3 regions of the Caproicibacterium sp. BJN0003 genome follow, and region 3 is predicted to be linked to each of the others. Evidence: predicted binding sites of a transcription regulator. Region 3 holds the regulator's gene; each other region holds the start of a gene.
What was found. The regulator Rex, encoded in region 3, represses fermentation and respiration genes when NADH is low (regulators of the CRP and FNR family bind a similar motif). The targets are predictions, from matches to a motif close to ATTGTTAANNNNTTAACAAT.
Positions count from the first base shown of each region.

Region 1: a site for Rex is predicted at 3,196-3,215, ahead of OP489_RS06130 (butyryl-CoA:acetate CoA-transferase). Genes of this name have one in related genera too.
Region 2: a site for Rex is predicted at 1,255-1,274, ahead of OP489_RS01405 (phosphoglycerate kinase). Genes of this name have one in related genera too.

Region 1 is NZ_CP111108.1:1,214,807-1,220,129, forward strand. Features, by position in the region: gene hisF (imidazole glycerol phosphate synthase subunit HisF) at 1-698, opposite strand, end outside; gene hisH (imidazole glycerol phosphate synthase subunit HisH) at 698-1,321, opposite strand; gene OP489_RS06120 (manganese efflux pump MntP family protein) at 1,466-2,044, shown strand; gene OP489_RS06125 (helix-turn-helix transcriptional regulator) at 2,113-3,156, opposite strand; gene OP489_RS06130 (butyryl-CoA:acetate CoA-transferase) at 3,316-4,659, shown strand; gene acrA (acryloyl-CoA reductase electron transfer subunit beta) at 4,875-5,323, opposite strand, start outside.
Region 2 is NZ_CP111108.1:293,501-298,823, forward strand. Features, by position in the region: gene OP489_RS01405 (phosphoglycerate kinase) at 1-1,139, opposite strand, end outside; gene OP489_RS01410 (tRNA (cytidine(34)-2'-O)-methyltransferase) at 1,335-1,838, opposite strand; gene OP489_RS01415 (hypothetical protein) at 1,992-2,174, shown strand; gene OP489_RS01420 (MORN repeat-containing protein) at 2,417-4,060, shown strand; gene OP489_RS01425 (MBL fold metallo-hydrolase) at 4,085-5,323, shown strand, end outside.
Region 3 is NZ_CP111108.1:777,026-782,348, reverse strand. Features, by position in the region: gene OP489_RS03875 (FtsK/SpoIIIE family DNA translocase) at 1-262, opposite strand, end outside; gene OP489_RS03870 (undecaprenyl-diphosphate phosphatase) at 305-1,237, opposite strand; gene OP489_RS03865 (ClpP family protease) at 1,273-1,992, opposite strand; gene OP489_RS03860 (redox-sensing transcriptional repressor Rex) at 2,925-3,554, shown strand; gene OP489_RS03855 (LemA family protein) at 3,591-4,139, shown strand; gene OP489_RS03850 (DUF2207 domain-containing protein) at 4,141-5,323, shown strand, end outside.

The DNA of each region.
Region 1 (5,323 bases), 440 kb from region 3:
TCTCCAAAGTGGAATAAACTTGCAGCCAAAACAGCGTCCGCCTTTCCTTTTGTAAAAGCGTCATAAAAATGTTCTAATGCCCCGGCCCCACCGGAAGCGATTACAGGGACGGAGACAGATTCGGAAATTGCCGCTGTTAAAGCAAGATCATATCCCTTTTTCTGTCCATCTTCATCCATGCTGGTCACTAAAAGTTCTCCTGCTCCCAACTCGGCTGCCTTTTTTGCCCACTCCAACGCATCTATTCCTGTATCAATACGGCCGCCGTTGATATAAACAGTCCAGCCGCCTTCTGCTCTCCTTTTTGCGTCAATTGCACAAACAACACACTGACTTCCAAATTTTTTGGCAGCTTCCTCAATCAGTTTTGGGTTTCGAATTGCAGCAGAATTTACCGAAACTTTATCAGCGCCTGCTCTTAACAGAGCTGTAAAGTCTTCTACTGTGCGGATACCGCCACCAACCGTGAATGGAATAAAAATGTGATCTGCCACAGAGCTAACATACTGCAGCTGCGTTCCCCTTGATTGAGCAGAAGCCGTAATATCCAGCAAAACCAGCTCATCAGCTCCTTGATGATCATATTCAATTGCACATTCCACTGGGTCTCCAGCATCCCTCAGATGAATAAAAGAGGTTCCTTTGACCACTCGTCCATTTTTCACATCCAAACAAGGGATAATTCGTTTTGCATACATTAAGCATTGCCCTCCCCGATCATTGAAACAAAGTTTTCCAAAATTTTCAGGCCTACCTGTCCGCTTTTTTCAGGATGAAACTGAGTCGCAAATAAATTGCCGCGCTGAACAGCAGCATCAATCTCAACTCCGTAAGAGGTGGTCGCAATGACTTGGTGGCGTTTTTCCGCTTTTAAGTAATAAGAATGTACAAAATAAACATAAGAATTTTCTGGAAGATTTTCAAACAAGCCTGTATGGCACTTAAGATCCAAACTATTCCAACCAATGTGCGGGATCTTAAGACCTGGACCGTCTGGAATTCGAAGAATTTTTCCCGGAAGGATCCCAAGTCCTTTAACTCCATCACTTTCTTCGCTGCTTTCAAACAACATTTGAAGTCCCAAGCAAATTCCTAGAAAGGGTTTATTCTGTTCGATAAAGTGATAAATTTCAGGAACCATCCCTGACTTTTGAAGACTATTCATTGCATCTCCAAAAGCACCTACTCCGGGTAAAACCGCTGCATCTGCACGTTGTAGCTCCTTCGGATCAGCTGTTACCTTGACTTCACAGCCAATATAGTGAAAAGCTTTTATTACACTTTGCAGGTTTCCGGCTCCATAATCGATCAAAGCTATCATTTTCACGCCCCCCATATTGCGTTTATTTTAACATGATTTTTCAAAAATCGCAATTTCTTTTCTAATATTCTAAAATGATTGACAAACTATTTAAAAAGTTTTAATATAAAAAACATTGTTCTTGAATTGTCTGGAGGGAAAACTGTGGACTATTTTGCTCTGTTTGGAATTGCCGTTGGCCTTTCAATGGATGCTTTTGCAGTCAGCATCACAAACGGTGCCGTCACAAAAAAGCTGCGCTTTTCTTTTGCTCTGAAATTAGCCTGCAGTTTTGGATTATTTCAGGGGATCATGCCTATCATTGGATGGCTGGTCGGAATTACCGGCGCTTCTTTAATAGAAAGCGTTGATCATTGGATTGCCTTGATCCTTTTAAGTATTATTGGAATTCAAATGTTAAAAGAATCCCGCCATAAAGAAACAGCTGTTTGCTACCAAAATGATTTATCATGGAAACAAATTTTAGTACTTGCCGTTGCCACCAGCATTGATGCTCTTGCAACAGGCGTAATTCTTCCGAATGCAGTTGGTGCCTCAACACCTCTGTTAATGCTTTTAGCTGTCAGTATTATCGCAGTCGTAACATTCTTTTTTTGTCTCATTGGTGTTTATATTGGAAAAAAGTTTGGTCCTCTTTTGAGCAACCGTGCAGAACTTTTCGGCGGAATCGTTTTAATTGCAATTGGAATTGAAATTTTCGTTGAGCATATGTGGTTTTCCTAACATTATTTCCCGGAAAATAAGATGATCGGTTTTCAGTAAAAATCTTTTTGCTGAAAGCCGATCATTTTTTAAGTATTGTCATTTTGAAAATTTGGGGCACATTGATAGCGTTTATATACTTCACAAATTCTTTCTTGCATCTCATGACGCACGATTGTTGGGGACAAAACTGTCATTACCCCACTGTACTGTAAAAGCCATTCATAAAGTCCATCACTAATACTAACATCTGTACGGGCTGTAAATGCATCCCTACTGTGATCGCACTCCAAGAATTCCAAAGAGTCGCCAAAACGATCTAACATGATTTCTAATGCAGAATTTTTGCAGCGAATCAAAAGGGTCTGCCTTTCCCCGTTGTACATGTAAAAAGAATGCCGCAAATAATCATCTGCATCAAAAGTTCCACGATAAGAACAAACTTCTTCAAATGGACGCGCCGGCTCCTCCAGAATCTCCACCTTGTGCATGCGATCCAAGCGATAATTCGAAACAACATCATATTTTTTATAATTACAAGCTAAATAATATTTGTCATGACTCCATAATAAAGCATAGGGACTCAGAATAAATTCTCGTCCAAAGTCAAGCGTTACTCGGTTGTGCCAAAGGATCTGATGCTGATATACCATCCGAATTTTCTTTTTGGCACGGATTGCTTTTTCCAGCGTATCAATTGTATAAAAAATTTCTCCATTTTTACATTTATAAGTTCTGTCAAAACTGATTTGACGGCACATATCTTCCGCCTGATGTACACTCATCAAGCTTTTGAGGTGATCAATAAGCTGTTTCGTCCACTCTTCTGTTATAAATGGAGCGCTTAAAACAGCATCCATCAGCACACGTACCTCCGCGGTTTCGAATGAAGACGACTCTGCGAGGTAAAAACCTCTTTGGCTTGAGCCATTAGATTTTATAAAATCATACCCAGCATCTTTTAAAGCTTTTAAGTCTCTGCCGAGTGTCTTACGGCTACAGGAAAGACCTTCTTGTTCCAAAAGTTTGCCGACTTCTAAAAGGGTAATCGGATGATCCTGATCTGAATTCTTTCTGAAAATTTGAAGCATTTTTAATAAACACAATTTTTCTTTATTAACATTTGAATCCAATTTATTTCGCTCCTACTTTTATTTGCTTAATTTTACCATATTTTTAAAAATACAACAATGCCCGACAGGATAAGTGATTTCTTGTCTTTTAGCAGCAAACCTGATATAATATAAAACAAATAATTAAAGTAACCAAACGTGGTAGGAGGTTCTTTTGGAATGGATTTTTATGAGGAATATCAAAGCAAACTGACAACTGCTGAAAATGCAGTCAAGGTTGTCAAATCCGGTGACTGGGTGGATTATGGATGGTGTCTCGGGACTCCTGTTGTTCTCGATAAGGCTTTAGCTGCACGCTACAATGAACTGACGGATGTAAAACTTCGTGGCGGCGTTGTCATGCACCCCTTGGAGATTGCCAAAGTACCGGATGCGCCAACCCATTTTACGTGGAACAGCTGGCATATGAGTGGAATTGAACGTAAAATGATTTCTCTCGGAATGGCATATTACAGCCCTATGCGTTATTCAGAGCTGCCTCGCTTTTATCGCGAAAATCTGGATCCAGTTGACGTTGCCATGATTCAGGTTGCTCCTATGGATGAACATGGCTATTTTAACTTTGGTCCCAGTGCTTCACATATTACTGCAATGTGTGAAAAAGCAAAAACGATTATCGTTGAAGTCAATCAAAATATGCCTCGCTGCCTAGGCGGTTTTAACGAAGGAATTCATATCAACAAAGTAGATATGGTTGTAGAAGGTCCAAACGATCCGATCGACGCAACTGGTGCAGAAGCTCCTGCTACTGAAATTGACAAAGCTGTTGCAAAACTGATTGTAGAAGAAATTCCAAATGGAGCCTGCCTGCAGCTCGGAATTGGCGGCATGCCCAACGCCGTTGGCTCCATGATCGTTGATTCTGATCTGAAAGATCTTGGCGTTCATACAGAAATGTACGTTGATGCTTTTGTAAAAATTGCAAAAGCCGGAAAGATTAATGGGTCGAAGAAAAATATTGATTACGGGCGTCAAACTTATGCTTTTGGTTCTGGTTCCAAAGAAATGTATGAATACATGAATAACAACCCTGCACTGATGAGTGCACCTGTTGATTATACCAATGACGTTCGCACAGTTGCAGCTCTTGACAATTTTATTTCCATTAACAATGTAATTGATGTTGACCTTTATGGACAGGTGAATGCAGAATCTGCTGGGATTAAGCAAATCAGTGGTGCCGGCGGACAGCTTGATTTTGTTATGGGCGCCTATTTAAGTCATGGCGGAAAGAGCTTTATTTGTTGCTCTTCTACTTTTACCAACAAAAAAGGAGAAACTATTTCCCGTATTTTACCGACTTTGAAAAATGGCTCTATCGTAACAGATACCCGTTGTAATATTCAATGGCTTGTTACCGAATACGGAAAAGTAAACTTAAAGGGACTTTCCACTTGGCAGCGCGCTGAAGCAATTATTAGTGTTGCACATCCAAAATTCCGTGATCAATTAATTAAAGCTGCTGAATCACAGAATATTTGGCGCCAGTCTAACAAAATTTAAGCTCATTTTTCTATAAAAAAGGCCCTTGCTTTTCATCTTTTTCAAATGGCGATGAAAAACGAGGTCCTTTTTTAATCATTTTTTAATTTTACAGTAACTAACTTTTGTATATTTTCCGGTAAATTAAGAATACATTAATAAAAAGCCGCCCTTCTCCCAAATGGGAAAAAGGCGGCTTTTTATTCTCTTACTAAGAGAATTAGGAAGAAGGAGTCTTATTTGCTTGCTTCCAAAGCTTTAATTGATTCAGTCAGCATCGGAACGACTTTAAACAAATCGCCAACGATACCATAAGAAGAAATGTCAAAAATAGGAGCATCTGCATTCTTATTGATAGCAATAATGCATTCGGAATCCTGCATACCAGCCTGATGCTGAATTGCACCGGAAATACCAAGTGCAACATAAATACGAGGATGAACGGTCTTGCCTGTCTGTCCGACCTGATGATCGGAAGAAATCCAGCCAGCATCAACAACTGCACGAGAAGCGCCTACGACGCCGCCCAATACATCAGCCAGATCCTGCGCAATCTTAATGCCCTTTTCAACATCTTTGCTGATACCACGTCCAACGGAAACAACAATATCAGCGCCGATTAAATCGACCATCTTCTTGGCTGCTTTCTCAACATCAAGAACCTCTACATGGATATCGTCCTTTT
Region 2 (5,323 bases), 480 kb from region 3:
AGGGAAGCGCCGCCGCCTGTGGAAATATGAGTCATCTTATCTGCAAAGCCAAATTTCTCGACTGCCGCAGCAGAGTCGCCGCCTCCGATAATGGAAATTGCACCGCTGTCGGCAACTGCCTGTGCAATTGCTACCGTGCCGGATTCAAAGTTTTTCCATTCGGAAAGTCCCATAGGACCGTTCCAGACAACGGTTCCGGCTCCGCTGATAGCAGAGGCAAAAAGCTGTTGCGTTTTGGGGCCGATATCGAGACCCATCCAGCCCTCTGGGATCTGATCGGAATCAACAATCTTTGCTTCGGTATCCGGTTTAAATTCATGCCCGATCTTGTTGTCTACAGGGAGCAGAAGTTTGACGCCCTTTTTTTCAGCAGAAGTCATAATCTCTTTTGCAAGATCGACTTTATCTTCTTCGCAGAGAGAAGTTCCGACGGAATAGCCTTTTGCGCGCAAAAATGTATAAGCCATGCCGCCGCCGATAATTAAAGTATCGACCTTTGTGAGCAGGTTTGTGATAACGGAAATTTTATCTGATACTTTTGCTCCTCCCAAAATTGCAACAAAAGGACGTTTGGGATCGGAAAGCGCTTTGCCCATAATGGTGATTTCCTTTTGAATCAAAAAGCCGCAGACAGCCGGAAGATAATTGGCAACGCCTGCTGTAGAAGCATGAGCACGGTGTGCAGTTCCAAAAGCGTCGTTTACATAAATATCTGCTAAAGAAGCCAACTCTTTTGCAAAAGCAGGATCATTTTTTTCTTCTTCCTTATGGAAGCGAACATTTTCGAGCAGTTCCACTTCACCGTCTTTTAAAGAAGCGGCAATCGAACGAGCGCTTTCTCCAATGACATCATCTGCCATTTTTACAGGAAAACCAAGTTTTTCCGAGAGGCATTTTGCGACGGGTTTAAGGGAATACTTTGGATTGAATTCTCCCTTTGGACGCCCGAGGTGAGAGCAGAGAATTACTTTTGCCTTGTGACCCACAAGGTAAAGGATCGTTTTCATTGCACCATCAATGCGCTTGGTATCGGTAATGTTTCCCTGATCATCGAAGGGAACGTTGAAATCGCAGCGGACAAGAACTCTTTTTCCGGTTACATCAATGTCCTCAACTGTTTTTTTGTTCAGATAGTTCATGGTGTTTCTCCTTCCGTTTTTTCGCTTCCAGATAGGTAAAAAAATCTTTTAAATTGGTTTTATTATACAACGCCCCAAAAGGGTTTTCAAGCAAACAAAGAGCAATTTGGAAAAGATAATTAAAAATTTAACAAACTTTTTATTGAAACAATCGTTTTATTTTTTGCTGAAAACGGGATTTCATTCACTGCCGTTTTACCAGTGCAGCCGATGAAGTTCTCCTTTGACGAGAAGTTCCGGATATCCCCACTGCCGCAGACATTCATAGACTCCGATTGCAACGGAATTGGAAAGATTGAGACTTCTGGCATCGGGATTGTTGAGCATGGGAATTCGTACGCAGGATTCCGGATTTTTGAGCAGCAGCTCTTCGGGCAGACCGGCGGTTTCTTTTCCGAAAACCAAATAGCAGTTTTCCGTTGGATAGGAAATATCACTGTGGATATGTCGGGCTTTTGTGGAAAAATAGAAAAAATTTCCGTCGTTTTTCGCAAAGAAATCGGCAAGACTATCGTAATAGGAAATATCAAGCAGATGCCAATAATCAAGACCGGCACGCTTTAATTTTTTATCATCAATTTTAAATCCCATGGGGCCGACCAGATGGAGCCGGGCACCGGTCAATGCACAGGTGCGTGCAATATTTCCGGTATTCTGTGGGATTTCGGGTTCGACAAGAACAATATTGAGTTTCGACATAAAGGGAACTTCCTTTCGCTTTTATTTATTTTAACAGGAGATGGCAAATATTTCGCCGAATGTTTCAAGCCATAAAACCATTCTAGAAGGGGATGATAGAAAATGGGACTTGTCTTTTTGGGTTCCGCAATTTTATTCGGGAGGTTGTATTTAATGTATAAGAATACAATGGGCTTTGTAAAAGGAATCGCCGCCGGCGCAGCTGTCGGTGTTGCCGCTGTGGTTATTGGAGGAAAGGCAATGGAAAATAACCGTCAGCTAAGAAGAACTGCTCATAAGGCAGCGCAAGCTGTTACTGGCTTTGTTGATGAAGTCGGCTCGGCGATTCGCGGTTAATCAAATGAATTTTTCCTTTGGCATCAGGCTGTCCGGCAAAACCGGATGGCCTTTTTATTTTTTTAGGAAAATATAGAATTGCTTTTCTAAAGATTAAATATATCATATTTTTTTAGGATGGTCTATCTTCCTTTCATTTAAAAAAGGAAATTCTGCAAAGTGGTTGCATTATGCAAACGCTTTTCTTATAATAAATATGGATTATTTTGTTGAATTTTGGTTTTGAAAGGATGGCGGCAGCGGTGAGTGACCCGGTTTTTTATTCAGTAACCTGTGCACGCTTCTGCGAGGACGGACAGGATCTTTTGGGGAAAGTGCGCCAAAACTGGTTCCGGGAAAAAATTGCCCAGCGTGGAGAGATCAGTTCAGAGGAATTTGGTGCAGACTTAAGCGCCAAATATCACCTTGCTGACCATCACTTTTTATGGAAAATGAAGAGCTCTAGAGAAATTTTTCAGAAAGCGATTCCGCAAAAAAACGGTTGGGCAGTGATTTCTTGGTATCCATCCGGCGCTGTTCGATCAAAAACTACTTTTAATGAGCAGCAGCAATGGGAGCGTACGGCATATTATGCCGGAGACTTTGAAAGGCCGCAGGTAGTGCTGATGCCTTCTCAAGAGAGAATCTCTATGCTGGAATATGATCGAACGATACAAAAGTACCATAGAAGAGAGCTATATCCCATTAAGTTGGAAGAGGGGACAGCCCGTCGAAGCTTAGTGGATACTGTTGCAGGAAGTCCGCGAGTAATCGCGTATACGCAAGATGGAACTTTTGGTTATGAAACACAGGAAGAGCTGGAACGCCGAGCGGCCGTAGAACGAGATTTTTCCAAAGGTGATTACAGCGAAGAACCAGATTGGAAGCCGGTAAAAACAGCGCCGATTGATTTCCAGTTTGTGCCCAATGATCATGCGCTGGATCCGGTTCAGCCTGCAGAAAAAGAGCATCTTGAAGCAAAAACAGTGCCGTTGACGGTAGAGCAAGAAGATCAAGATGAAAATGAGGATGTTATTGTTGAAGCAGTCCCACCTAAAGAATCTGCAGCGATTGAAATTGCAGATTCGGAAGAGGAAAAGGAAGAAGAGAAGATAGAAACACTTTCTGAAGAGAAAGTAAATATAGAACCAGCTGCGGCAGAGACGAAAGAAGCACTCGAAGATCATTTGCCCAAAACGGAAGATCAAAAAATACAGCCGGAGAAAAAGCAGCAACTGCCAGCGAAGGAAGCAGAACCTGAGATGGCCGAGATGATTCCGGCAAAACGAATTGTTGTAAGCGCAAATGAAGATTATCGGTATTTTGGCCGTGTGATCGATGGTTTGCGGCAGGGTAGAGGCCGAACCGCTATGGAAAATGGAGATACGGCCTATGAGGGAAATTACAGAGACGATAAGCGTGACGGATTTGGAACTTATTATTATCGTTCGGGAAAAATCTGTTATGTCGGTTCCTGGAAAGAAAATCTCCGCGAAGGAATGGGAGTCAGCTTCAGTGCAAAGGACGGCTCTGTTTTTGTAGGCCGCTGGAAGGATAATATTCCGACCGGAACGGGTGCTGCCTTTGATTCAGAGGGAAATTTGACCTATTCCGGCATGTGGAAAAATGGAAAGCGCTGCGGGCAGGGAACGGAATATCAGAATAGTATGGTCCGCTATGAAGGCAGCTTTCAAAATGATGTATGGGAAGGCCGCGGAATCCAACATCTTTCCGGAGGAGGAAAACTTTCGGGAAACTTTAAAAATGGTATGGCGGACGGTGTCTGTGAAGAACATAGCGGGAATGGGCAGCTTTTGCGCACCGGTGTATGGAGAGCAGGAAAATTTGTTTCTGGCGTGCTCTATCAAGATGGTCGTCCGATTGATCTGGTTACGGAGAAAAAATAAAAGAATCGAGGGGAAAAAAGCGCGATGGAATGGCTCGAAATGCACAATGTGGAATATGGAGAATGTATTGTGCTGGGAGGCCATCACAATGATCTTCTAATGGTTGACTGCGGTAGTACCAACCGAAAAATTCGAGAGGGAGAGACGGATTTTCGCAGCTATGTGGACCCGGCGCTTCTCAATCGTTATGATGGCTTTTCAAATCGTGCTTTTCTTTTGACCCACTACCACAGAGATCATCTCTGCGGCATGCGGGAAATCCTTGATAAAAGGCCGGGATGGTTTTCAACGTGTTATCTTCCATGTACCCCTGCAGATGAAAACGGAAAAGCATTATTGCTTGATTTTTCTTTGATTGCATATGCTTTTATGACCAGGCGTACGGGTTATGGACAGGTGAACACGGCGGCAGTTAAAATCTTTTTTCAGACGATGCGCGCTCTTTTGGGAGGAAAACTTTATGCGCTGGGAGAAGGGGACCGATTCCTATTTGATGATGTAGAATATGAGGTGCTTTGGCCCAAACGGAGAGGGTTTATCTTTGAGGAAGCGTTCCAGGAAATTTCGGAAGAACTCAACGTGATGCTCGCTTCCCCTTTTTTGCCGGATTGTGTGCGGGATTTTGTTGATCTAAAAGAAGATTTCTGCAAGGCTTATTTGGAGATGTGCGGTCATGCTCCAGTAAGAGAGGCTGACGTTGCTCATACGATGGCAATTTTAAATCGGATTGACGATTTGATTCCGATTTTGCAGAAGCAGCCGGTGGCTTTAGATATTTGTGAGTATCTGGAAAAGCCGCTTGTCCGCGAAGCTTATTCTGAACAGATCAATGCGGCAGGGATTATTTTTCAGAATGTTCGCAAGCATCAGGCGACTTGTGATGATATTTTGATGACTGGAGATGCCCCCGCGGAAGTGATCGATTTCATTTCGGATTTTCTTTATTCGGATTATTATATTTTAAAAGCACCCCATCACGGTATGGAGTCTGGATGGAGTACCCACTTTTTAGAACTGAATCCTGCACATATCTTGATTTCGAATGGAGAAAGTCCGGCGGGTGGAAAAATCTCACCGAAATATGCAGAGCTTTCTGGTGTAAAACACTGTACAAATTGCTCTGCCTGTGCGTGGTATCAGACGACCGGCTGTTCCTGCAACCGCGTTTCTACCTGTTATGATCAGGAACGCCCCGGTTTGGCACTGCGCTGTCCCGGTAATCAGAAAGGATTTAGCGGGGAAAGACATCTGCCTTGTGGGATT
Region 3 (5,323 bases):
CACAGTTTCCAAAAAGTCCGCCGAGAGCATTATGAATCCAGTTCCAGAAAAAGGCACCGGGCAAAATAATCATACAGCCCAGCAAAACTGCAATCGAAAACAAGACCACTGCAGCCGCTTGTTTATTGCGGCGCCGTACCGGTTCTGAAGCCGGTGCAGACCGTTTTGTCCTCCCTTTAGAAGCAGGTTTTCTGCTCCTCGGTGCAGAGGATCTTTTAGTGCCGGAAGTTGCCGACCTTTTTGTTGTTTTCTTCTGAGACACTTTTGAAGCTCCTTTTTTATGTAACGGATAACGAAAAATATTTTAAAGCGGCATATGAGAGAAAAGATTGAATCCAGTCACATGCTCAATAATTCCAATAATAATAGTTAAGACGCCGAGGATTCCGGTATAAACGACAAAGATGGCTAACTTGTTGGAAGAAACAATCCACTTGAGCAGTTTGATTGCAAGGAATCCGACGATCATTGCCGAAAGTAATCCACAAATTACCACACCAAATCCAATGCCGCCGGTTCCCTGAGCAACTGCATCTTTTGTCTCTAAAACAACCGCTGCTAAAATAGCAGGAATTCCCATAACAAATGAGTAATCCAAAGCAGACTGTTTATTAATACCGCGCATGAGGCCAACGCTCAGCGTCGTCCCAGAACGGGAAAGGCCCGGAAACACTGCTGCAAATACCTGCCCCACGCCAACACAGAGCGCATCTATGGGATTATACTGTCTGCGTCCTCCGGGGAGCGTTCTTCCATCTCTCATCATCGGACGAACCTTTCGATTCATCTGAATTCCAAAGTACAGAAGTACGCTGGTACCAAGGAAGGAAAAACCTTCAACCAAAATATCGCTGTCTCCGGATAATATATCCGCATAATCTTTAATAGAATGACCCGTTCCAGGAACCGGCAGGAACAAGAGGAATAACGGTAAAAGACCAATGATCAACATCATCAGCAAACGACGGTCAGGACTCATTTGTTTCCAATGAAACTCTCTATGTACCAGATCCTGTACCACTCTGACCAATTCCCGCAGAAGTCGAAGAATCAAATTTCGATAAACAAATATCACTGCAATCAATGTGCCTAAATGCAGCATAACATCAAAGAAAAGACCCGGCATTGAAAGGCCCATCATATGTTGTGCCAGAGAAAGATGCCCGCTGCTGGAAACCGGCAAAAACTCTGTTGCACCTTGAACAATTCCTAAAATAATTGCCTGCAGAATACTCATAAGTTACCTCCACTTATGTAAGGCGTAAAAACGCCTCATTTTTTTTCTTTATTTCTTGGTCTAACTGTTTTCTTTCGTCTCTTGTCAATCATTCCATAAAGGCAGTCCAACGCATCTGATAAACTTCCAAGAGAATCAATGAGTCCCTCTCGTACTGCGTCAGGCCCATCTAAAACGGTTCCTACGTCCATAACCAGTTCTTCTGTGTTCATTGAAAGTTCCATAAAACGCTTTTCAGTAATTTTGCTGTTTCCCACCACAAAATGTGTAATTCTCTCCTGCATACGCTGAAAATATTCCAACGTCTGCGGTACTCCGAGCAACGTGCCGTTCATGCGAACCGGATGAATTGTCATGGTAGCACTTGGTGCAATAAAGCTATGCTTTGCAGCGACTGCTAAAGGGACCCCGATTGAATGTCCCCCGCCAAGCACCAAACTGACTGTTGGCTTTTTCATTCCAGAAACCAGTTCAGCCAATGCAAGCCCGGCCTCCACATCTCCGCCGACCGTATTGAGAATAATCAGCAGACCATCTATATCCGATGCTTCCTCGATTGCGACCAGCTGCGGAATCACATGCTCGTATTTTGTGGTTTTATTTTGACTTCCTAAGATAAAATGTCCTTCAATCTGGCCGATAATGGTCAGGCAATGGATTCGATGCCCCGGTTTTCCCGCCGTAACACTTCCGCTTTCACTGATTTCGTCCCGACGTTCTTCATCATCTTCTTTTTCCGGAGAATCCGTATCCATTAATGCATAAGGCCGTTTATTTTTCAAGACAGATTCGCCTCCCAGCTGGTAGTCTGCCCTAAAAAAAACGACCCATTCAAGAAACACATCATCTTATAGGAATCGCTTTATTATAACATTCCCTTCCGCTCTGCGCAAGAGAAGGAAAAGAGTTTCCTTTTTTCCTTGTTTTCTCGGTGTTAATTGATTGACAACTGCATAAATTTATTAGATAATATGTTATTATAAATAAAGTAAAGGAATCTATTCTGTCGAAACACCAAAAGGTGAATATTGCAGGAAACTTCTTTGCAGAAAGGATCATTTTTCATCATTTTGTTCTTGATGACCGGATAATCAGAAAGATCCAGGCCAAATCATGATTTTCCGATCTTCCCACTAGCACTAAAAGATTACTAAAAAATAAAAATTTTTGCAGCGCGAATATTCGTCCCTACCCAAAGGGAAAACCATTTTAGATACTTTTTTAAATCTTGCCGTTTAGTTTCTCATCTTTGTAATTTGGATTTTTTTAAACAATATTATCCCTTAAATTAAAATAGAAATCCTCATAGGTGGGCAAAATGACAGATAGCGTTCCTCCAAAAAAGCATTCTGTGTTTTCTTTTTTGCGGCAAAAGGTGTTAAAAATTAGGGAGATAAATTTTTAAAAATTCATGAAACCCAGGGTCGAAGATCACTCCAAAGAATGATACTATTCAGCGCTCTTTTCATAAATTAAAAAGGAGAATAAAATAATCCCAATTTCACTCTTATCATCTTTTGGAGTCAAACCTAAAAAAGGTGTTTCTACTAGAATTGGAAGAAAATATTGACCGGAGATTTTCTTTTACATGAAACATTGTCCAAAAAGTGCAGAGTCATGCAGGGGAATTCTCCGAAAAAATGCAAAAATGTTCAGCAACGATTGTTGCAAGGAGGAAATAAAGCTCATGCCGAAACGTGAAAATGTATCAATGTCGGTGATCCGGCGCCTACCGCGCTATTACCGTTTTCTGCGTCAACTGCAGAAAGAGGGCGCTACTCGGATTTCTTCGACGGAATTATCAAAACGTCTGGGACTTACTGCCAGTCAGATTCGTCAGGATCTTAACTGCTTCGGTGGATTTGGCCAGCAGGGTTACGGATATATGGTAGATCAGCTCTGCTCTGAAATTCGTCAGATTTTAGGCCTTGACCACTGCTATAAAGCAGTTCTCTTTGGCGCCGGGAATCTTGGCAGGGCCATCGCCAGCCATATGTCTTTTGAAGCGATGGGTTTTCAGCTGATTGGGATTTTTGACAATGATCCTCTGAAAGCCGGAAAAATTGCCGACGGTCTCCCCATTCGTATGACGGAAACTTTTGAAAGCTTTTATCAGGAAGAACATCCTGATGTAGCCGTACTCTGTATCCCCCGTGGTTGCGCCCAGAAAAATGTCGACTATCTTTACAAAGTTGGAATCCGCAATTTCTGGAATTTCAGCCATTACGATATTGCAATGCGCTATCCGGATGTTGTGGTGGAAAATGTCCATTTAAACGACAGTCTTATGACCCTTTGCTATCGAATGTCCAACTAAGTCTATCTGATTTTTCATTAAAAAGGAGGAATCTCTATGTATTGGATTATTATTGGTGTTATCATTCTGATCCTGATTTTTTGGTTCGCAGGAACATATAACCGCCTCGTAAAATTAAACGTCCGAGTAGACAATGGCTGGAGTCAGGTAGATGTTCAGCTGAAAAAGCGCTTTGACCTGATTCCAAACTTGGTAGAGACCGTAAAAGGCTATGCCACTCACGAAAAAGGAACTTTGGAGGAAGTTGTAAAATGGCGTGCCGCTGCTGGCAGTGCCAAAAATCCGCAGGAATTGATGGATGCAAACAATCAGCTTTCTCATGCAATTGTGAATCTGTTTGCTACAGCAGAACAATATCCGGATCTTAAAGCAAATCAAAACTTTCTTTCTCTTCAAAAACAACTCGAAGATATTGAAAGCAAGATTGCTATTTCCCGTCAATTTTATAATGATACTGTCATGCGCTATAACGAATTCACCGTACAATTCCCCAGCAATTTGATTGCTTCCATCTTCCATTTCCATGCACGCCCATATTATGAAGTTTCGGACGAAGAGCGCGAAGCACCGCAGGTGAAATTTTAATATGAAAATGAAAAGAAAATTTTCAAAAATTTCTCTTCTCAGTTTTTTACTCTTTGGTTTAATTTGTTCTCTGTTTTGGGGCAGCACTATTTCTGCTTCTGCAAGCAGCAGCGGCAGCCAAACCGTTTCACAGATGACGATTGATGCACAGGCACAATCAAACGGAGATCTTCTTGTCACCGAAAAGTGGGCGCTCCATGTAACAGAGCGCAGCAAAGCGTACTCTAATTTTTACCGGACATTCGATATGGCCGGAAGCAATGGCATTTCTGCTGATTCGATCACACTAAACAGTGTATTTGATAATGATAGTGGGATTGAATACCAGAACATCGGTGATATTAATCCTGAAAATGTAACAGGGCCGCAAAACTCCTGCTATCTGCACAAATCAGGAAATCAGATTGAAATCGGTTGGTTCGCTCCAAAATTCACTTCTGGTAACCGTACTTTCACATTTTCCTATACGATTCACAATGTCATGAACGTTTATCAGGATGTTGGAGAAATTTTTGACACATTTGTACCAGATAAGTTTTCGTTTTCAGTCACTAAACTGACCGGAACCATTCGGTTGCCTCAGGCAGTTTCTGATCCGAATACCCAGATCCGCGCATGGCTCCACAGCACTGCCTCCGGTTCTTGGGAGGTCCTTCCGGACGGCACCGGAATCACATTCTCTCTGGAAAACATTCCAAAAGAAACGATGGTCGCCGTACGAATGCTTGCGCCTGCAACCCTGTTTTCAGAATCGCCAAAACAAATAAATGAGGCGAAAGGATCTGAAATTGCGGCAGAGGAACAAGCTTTAGTTGACAAAGCAATTGCGCACCAAGAGACGCAAAAACAGCTCGGATATATTGATGTAATCGGTGGTATTTTGTTTTTAGTACTGGCAATCTTTTTGACGATTTATATTCGTAAAAAATACTTTAAGCCTTATCAACTCAATTCTCCGGAATATTATCGAGAGATTCCAAAAGAAGCTTCTCCTGGTGGAATTGCCAAGCTGTTCTACTATTATGACGGTGGTGTAGATCTGACGCAGGAGCAAAAGGGCAGAGTTTACAGTGCTACCCTTTTAAGTCTTGCACGCAAAGGTTACGTTAACCTTATTCCGGATCAAAACGAGAAGGAATTTCGTATTTCAATTACGGACGATAAGGCTCGCGAAGACCTGACTC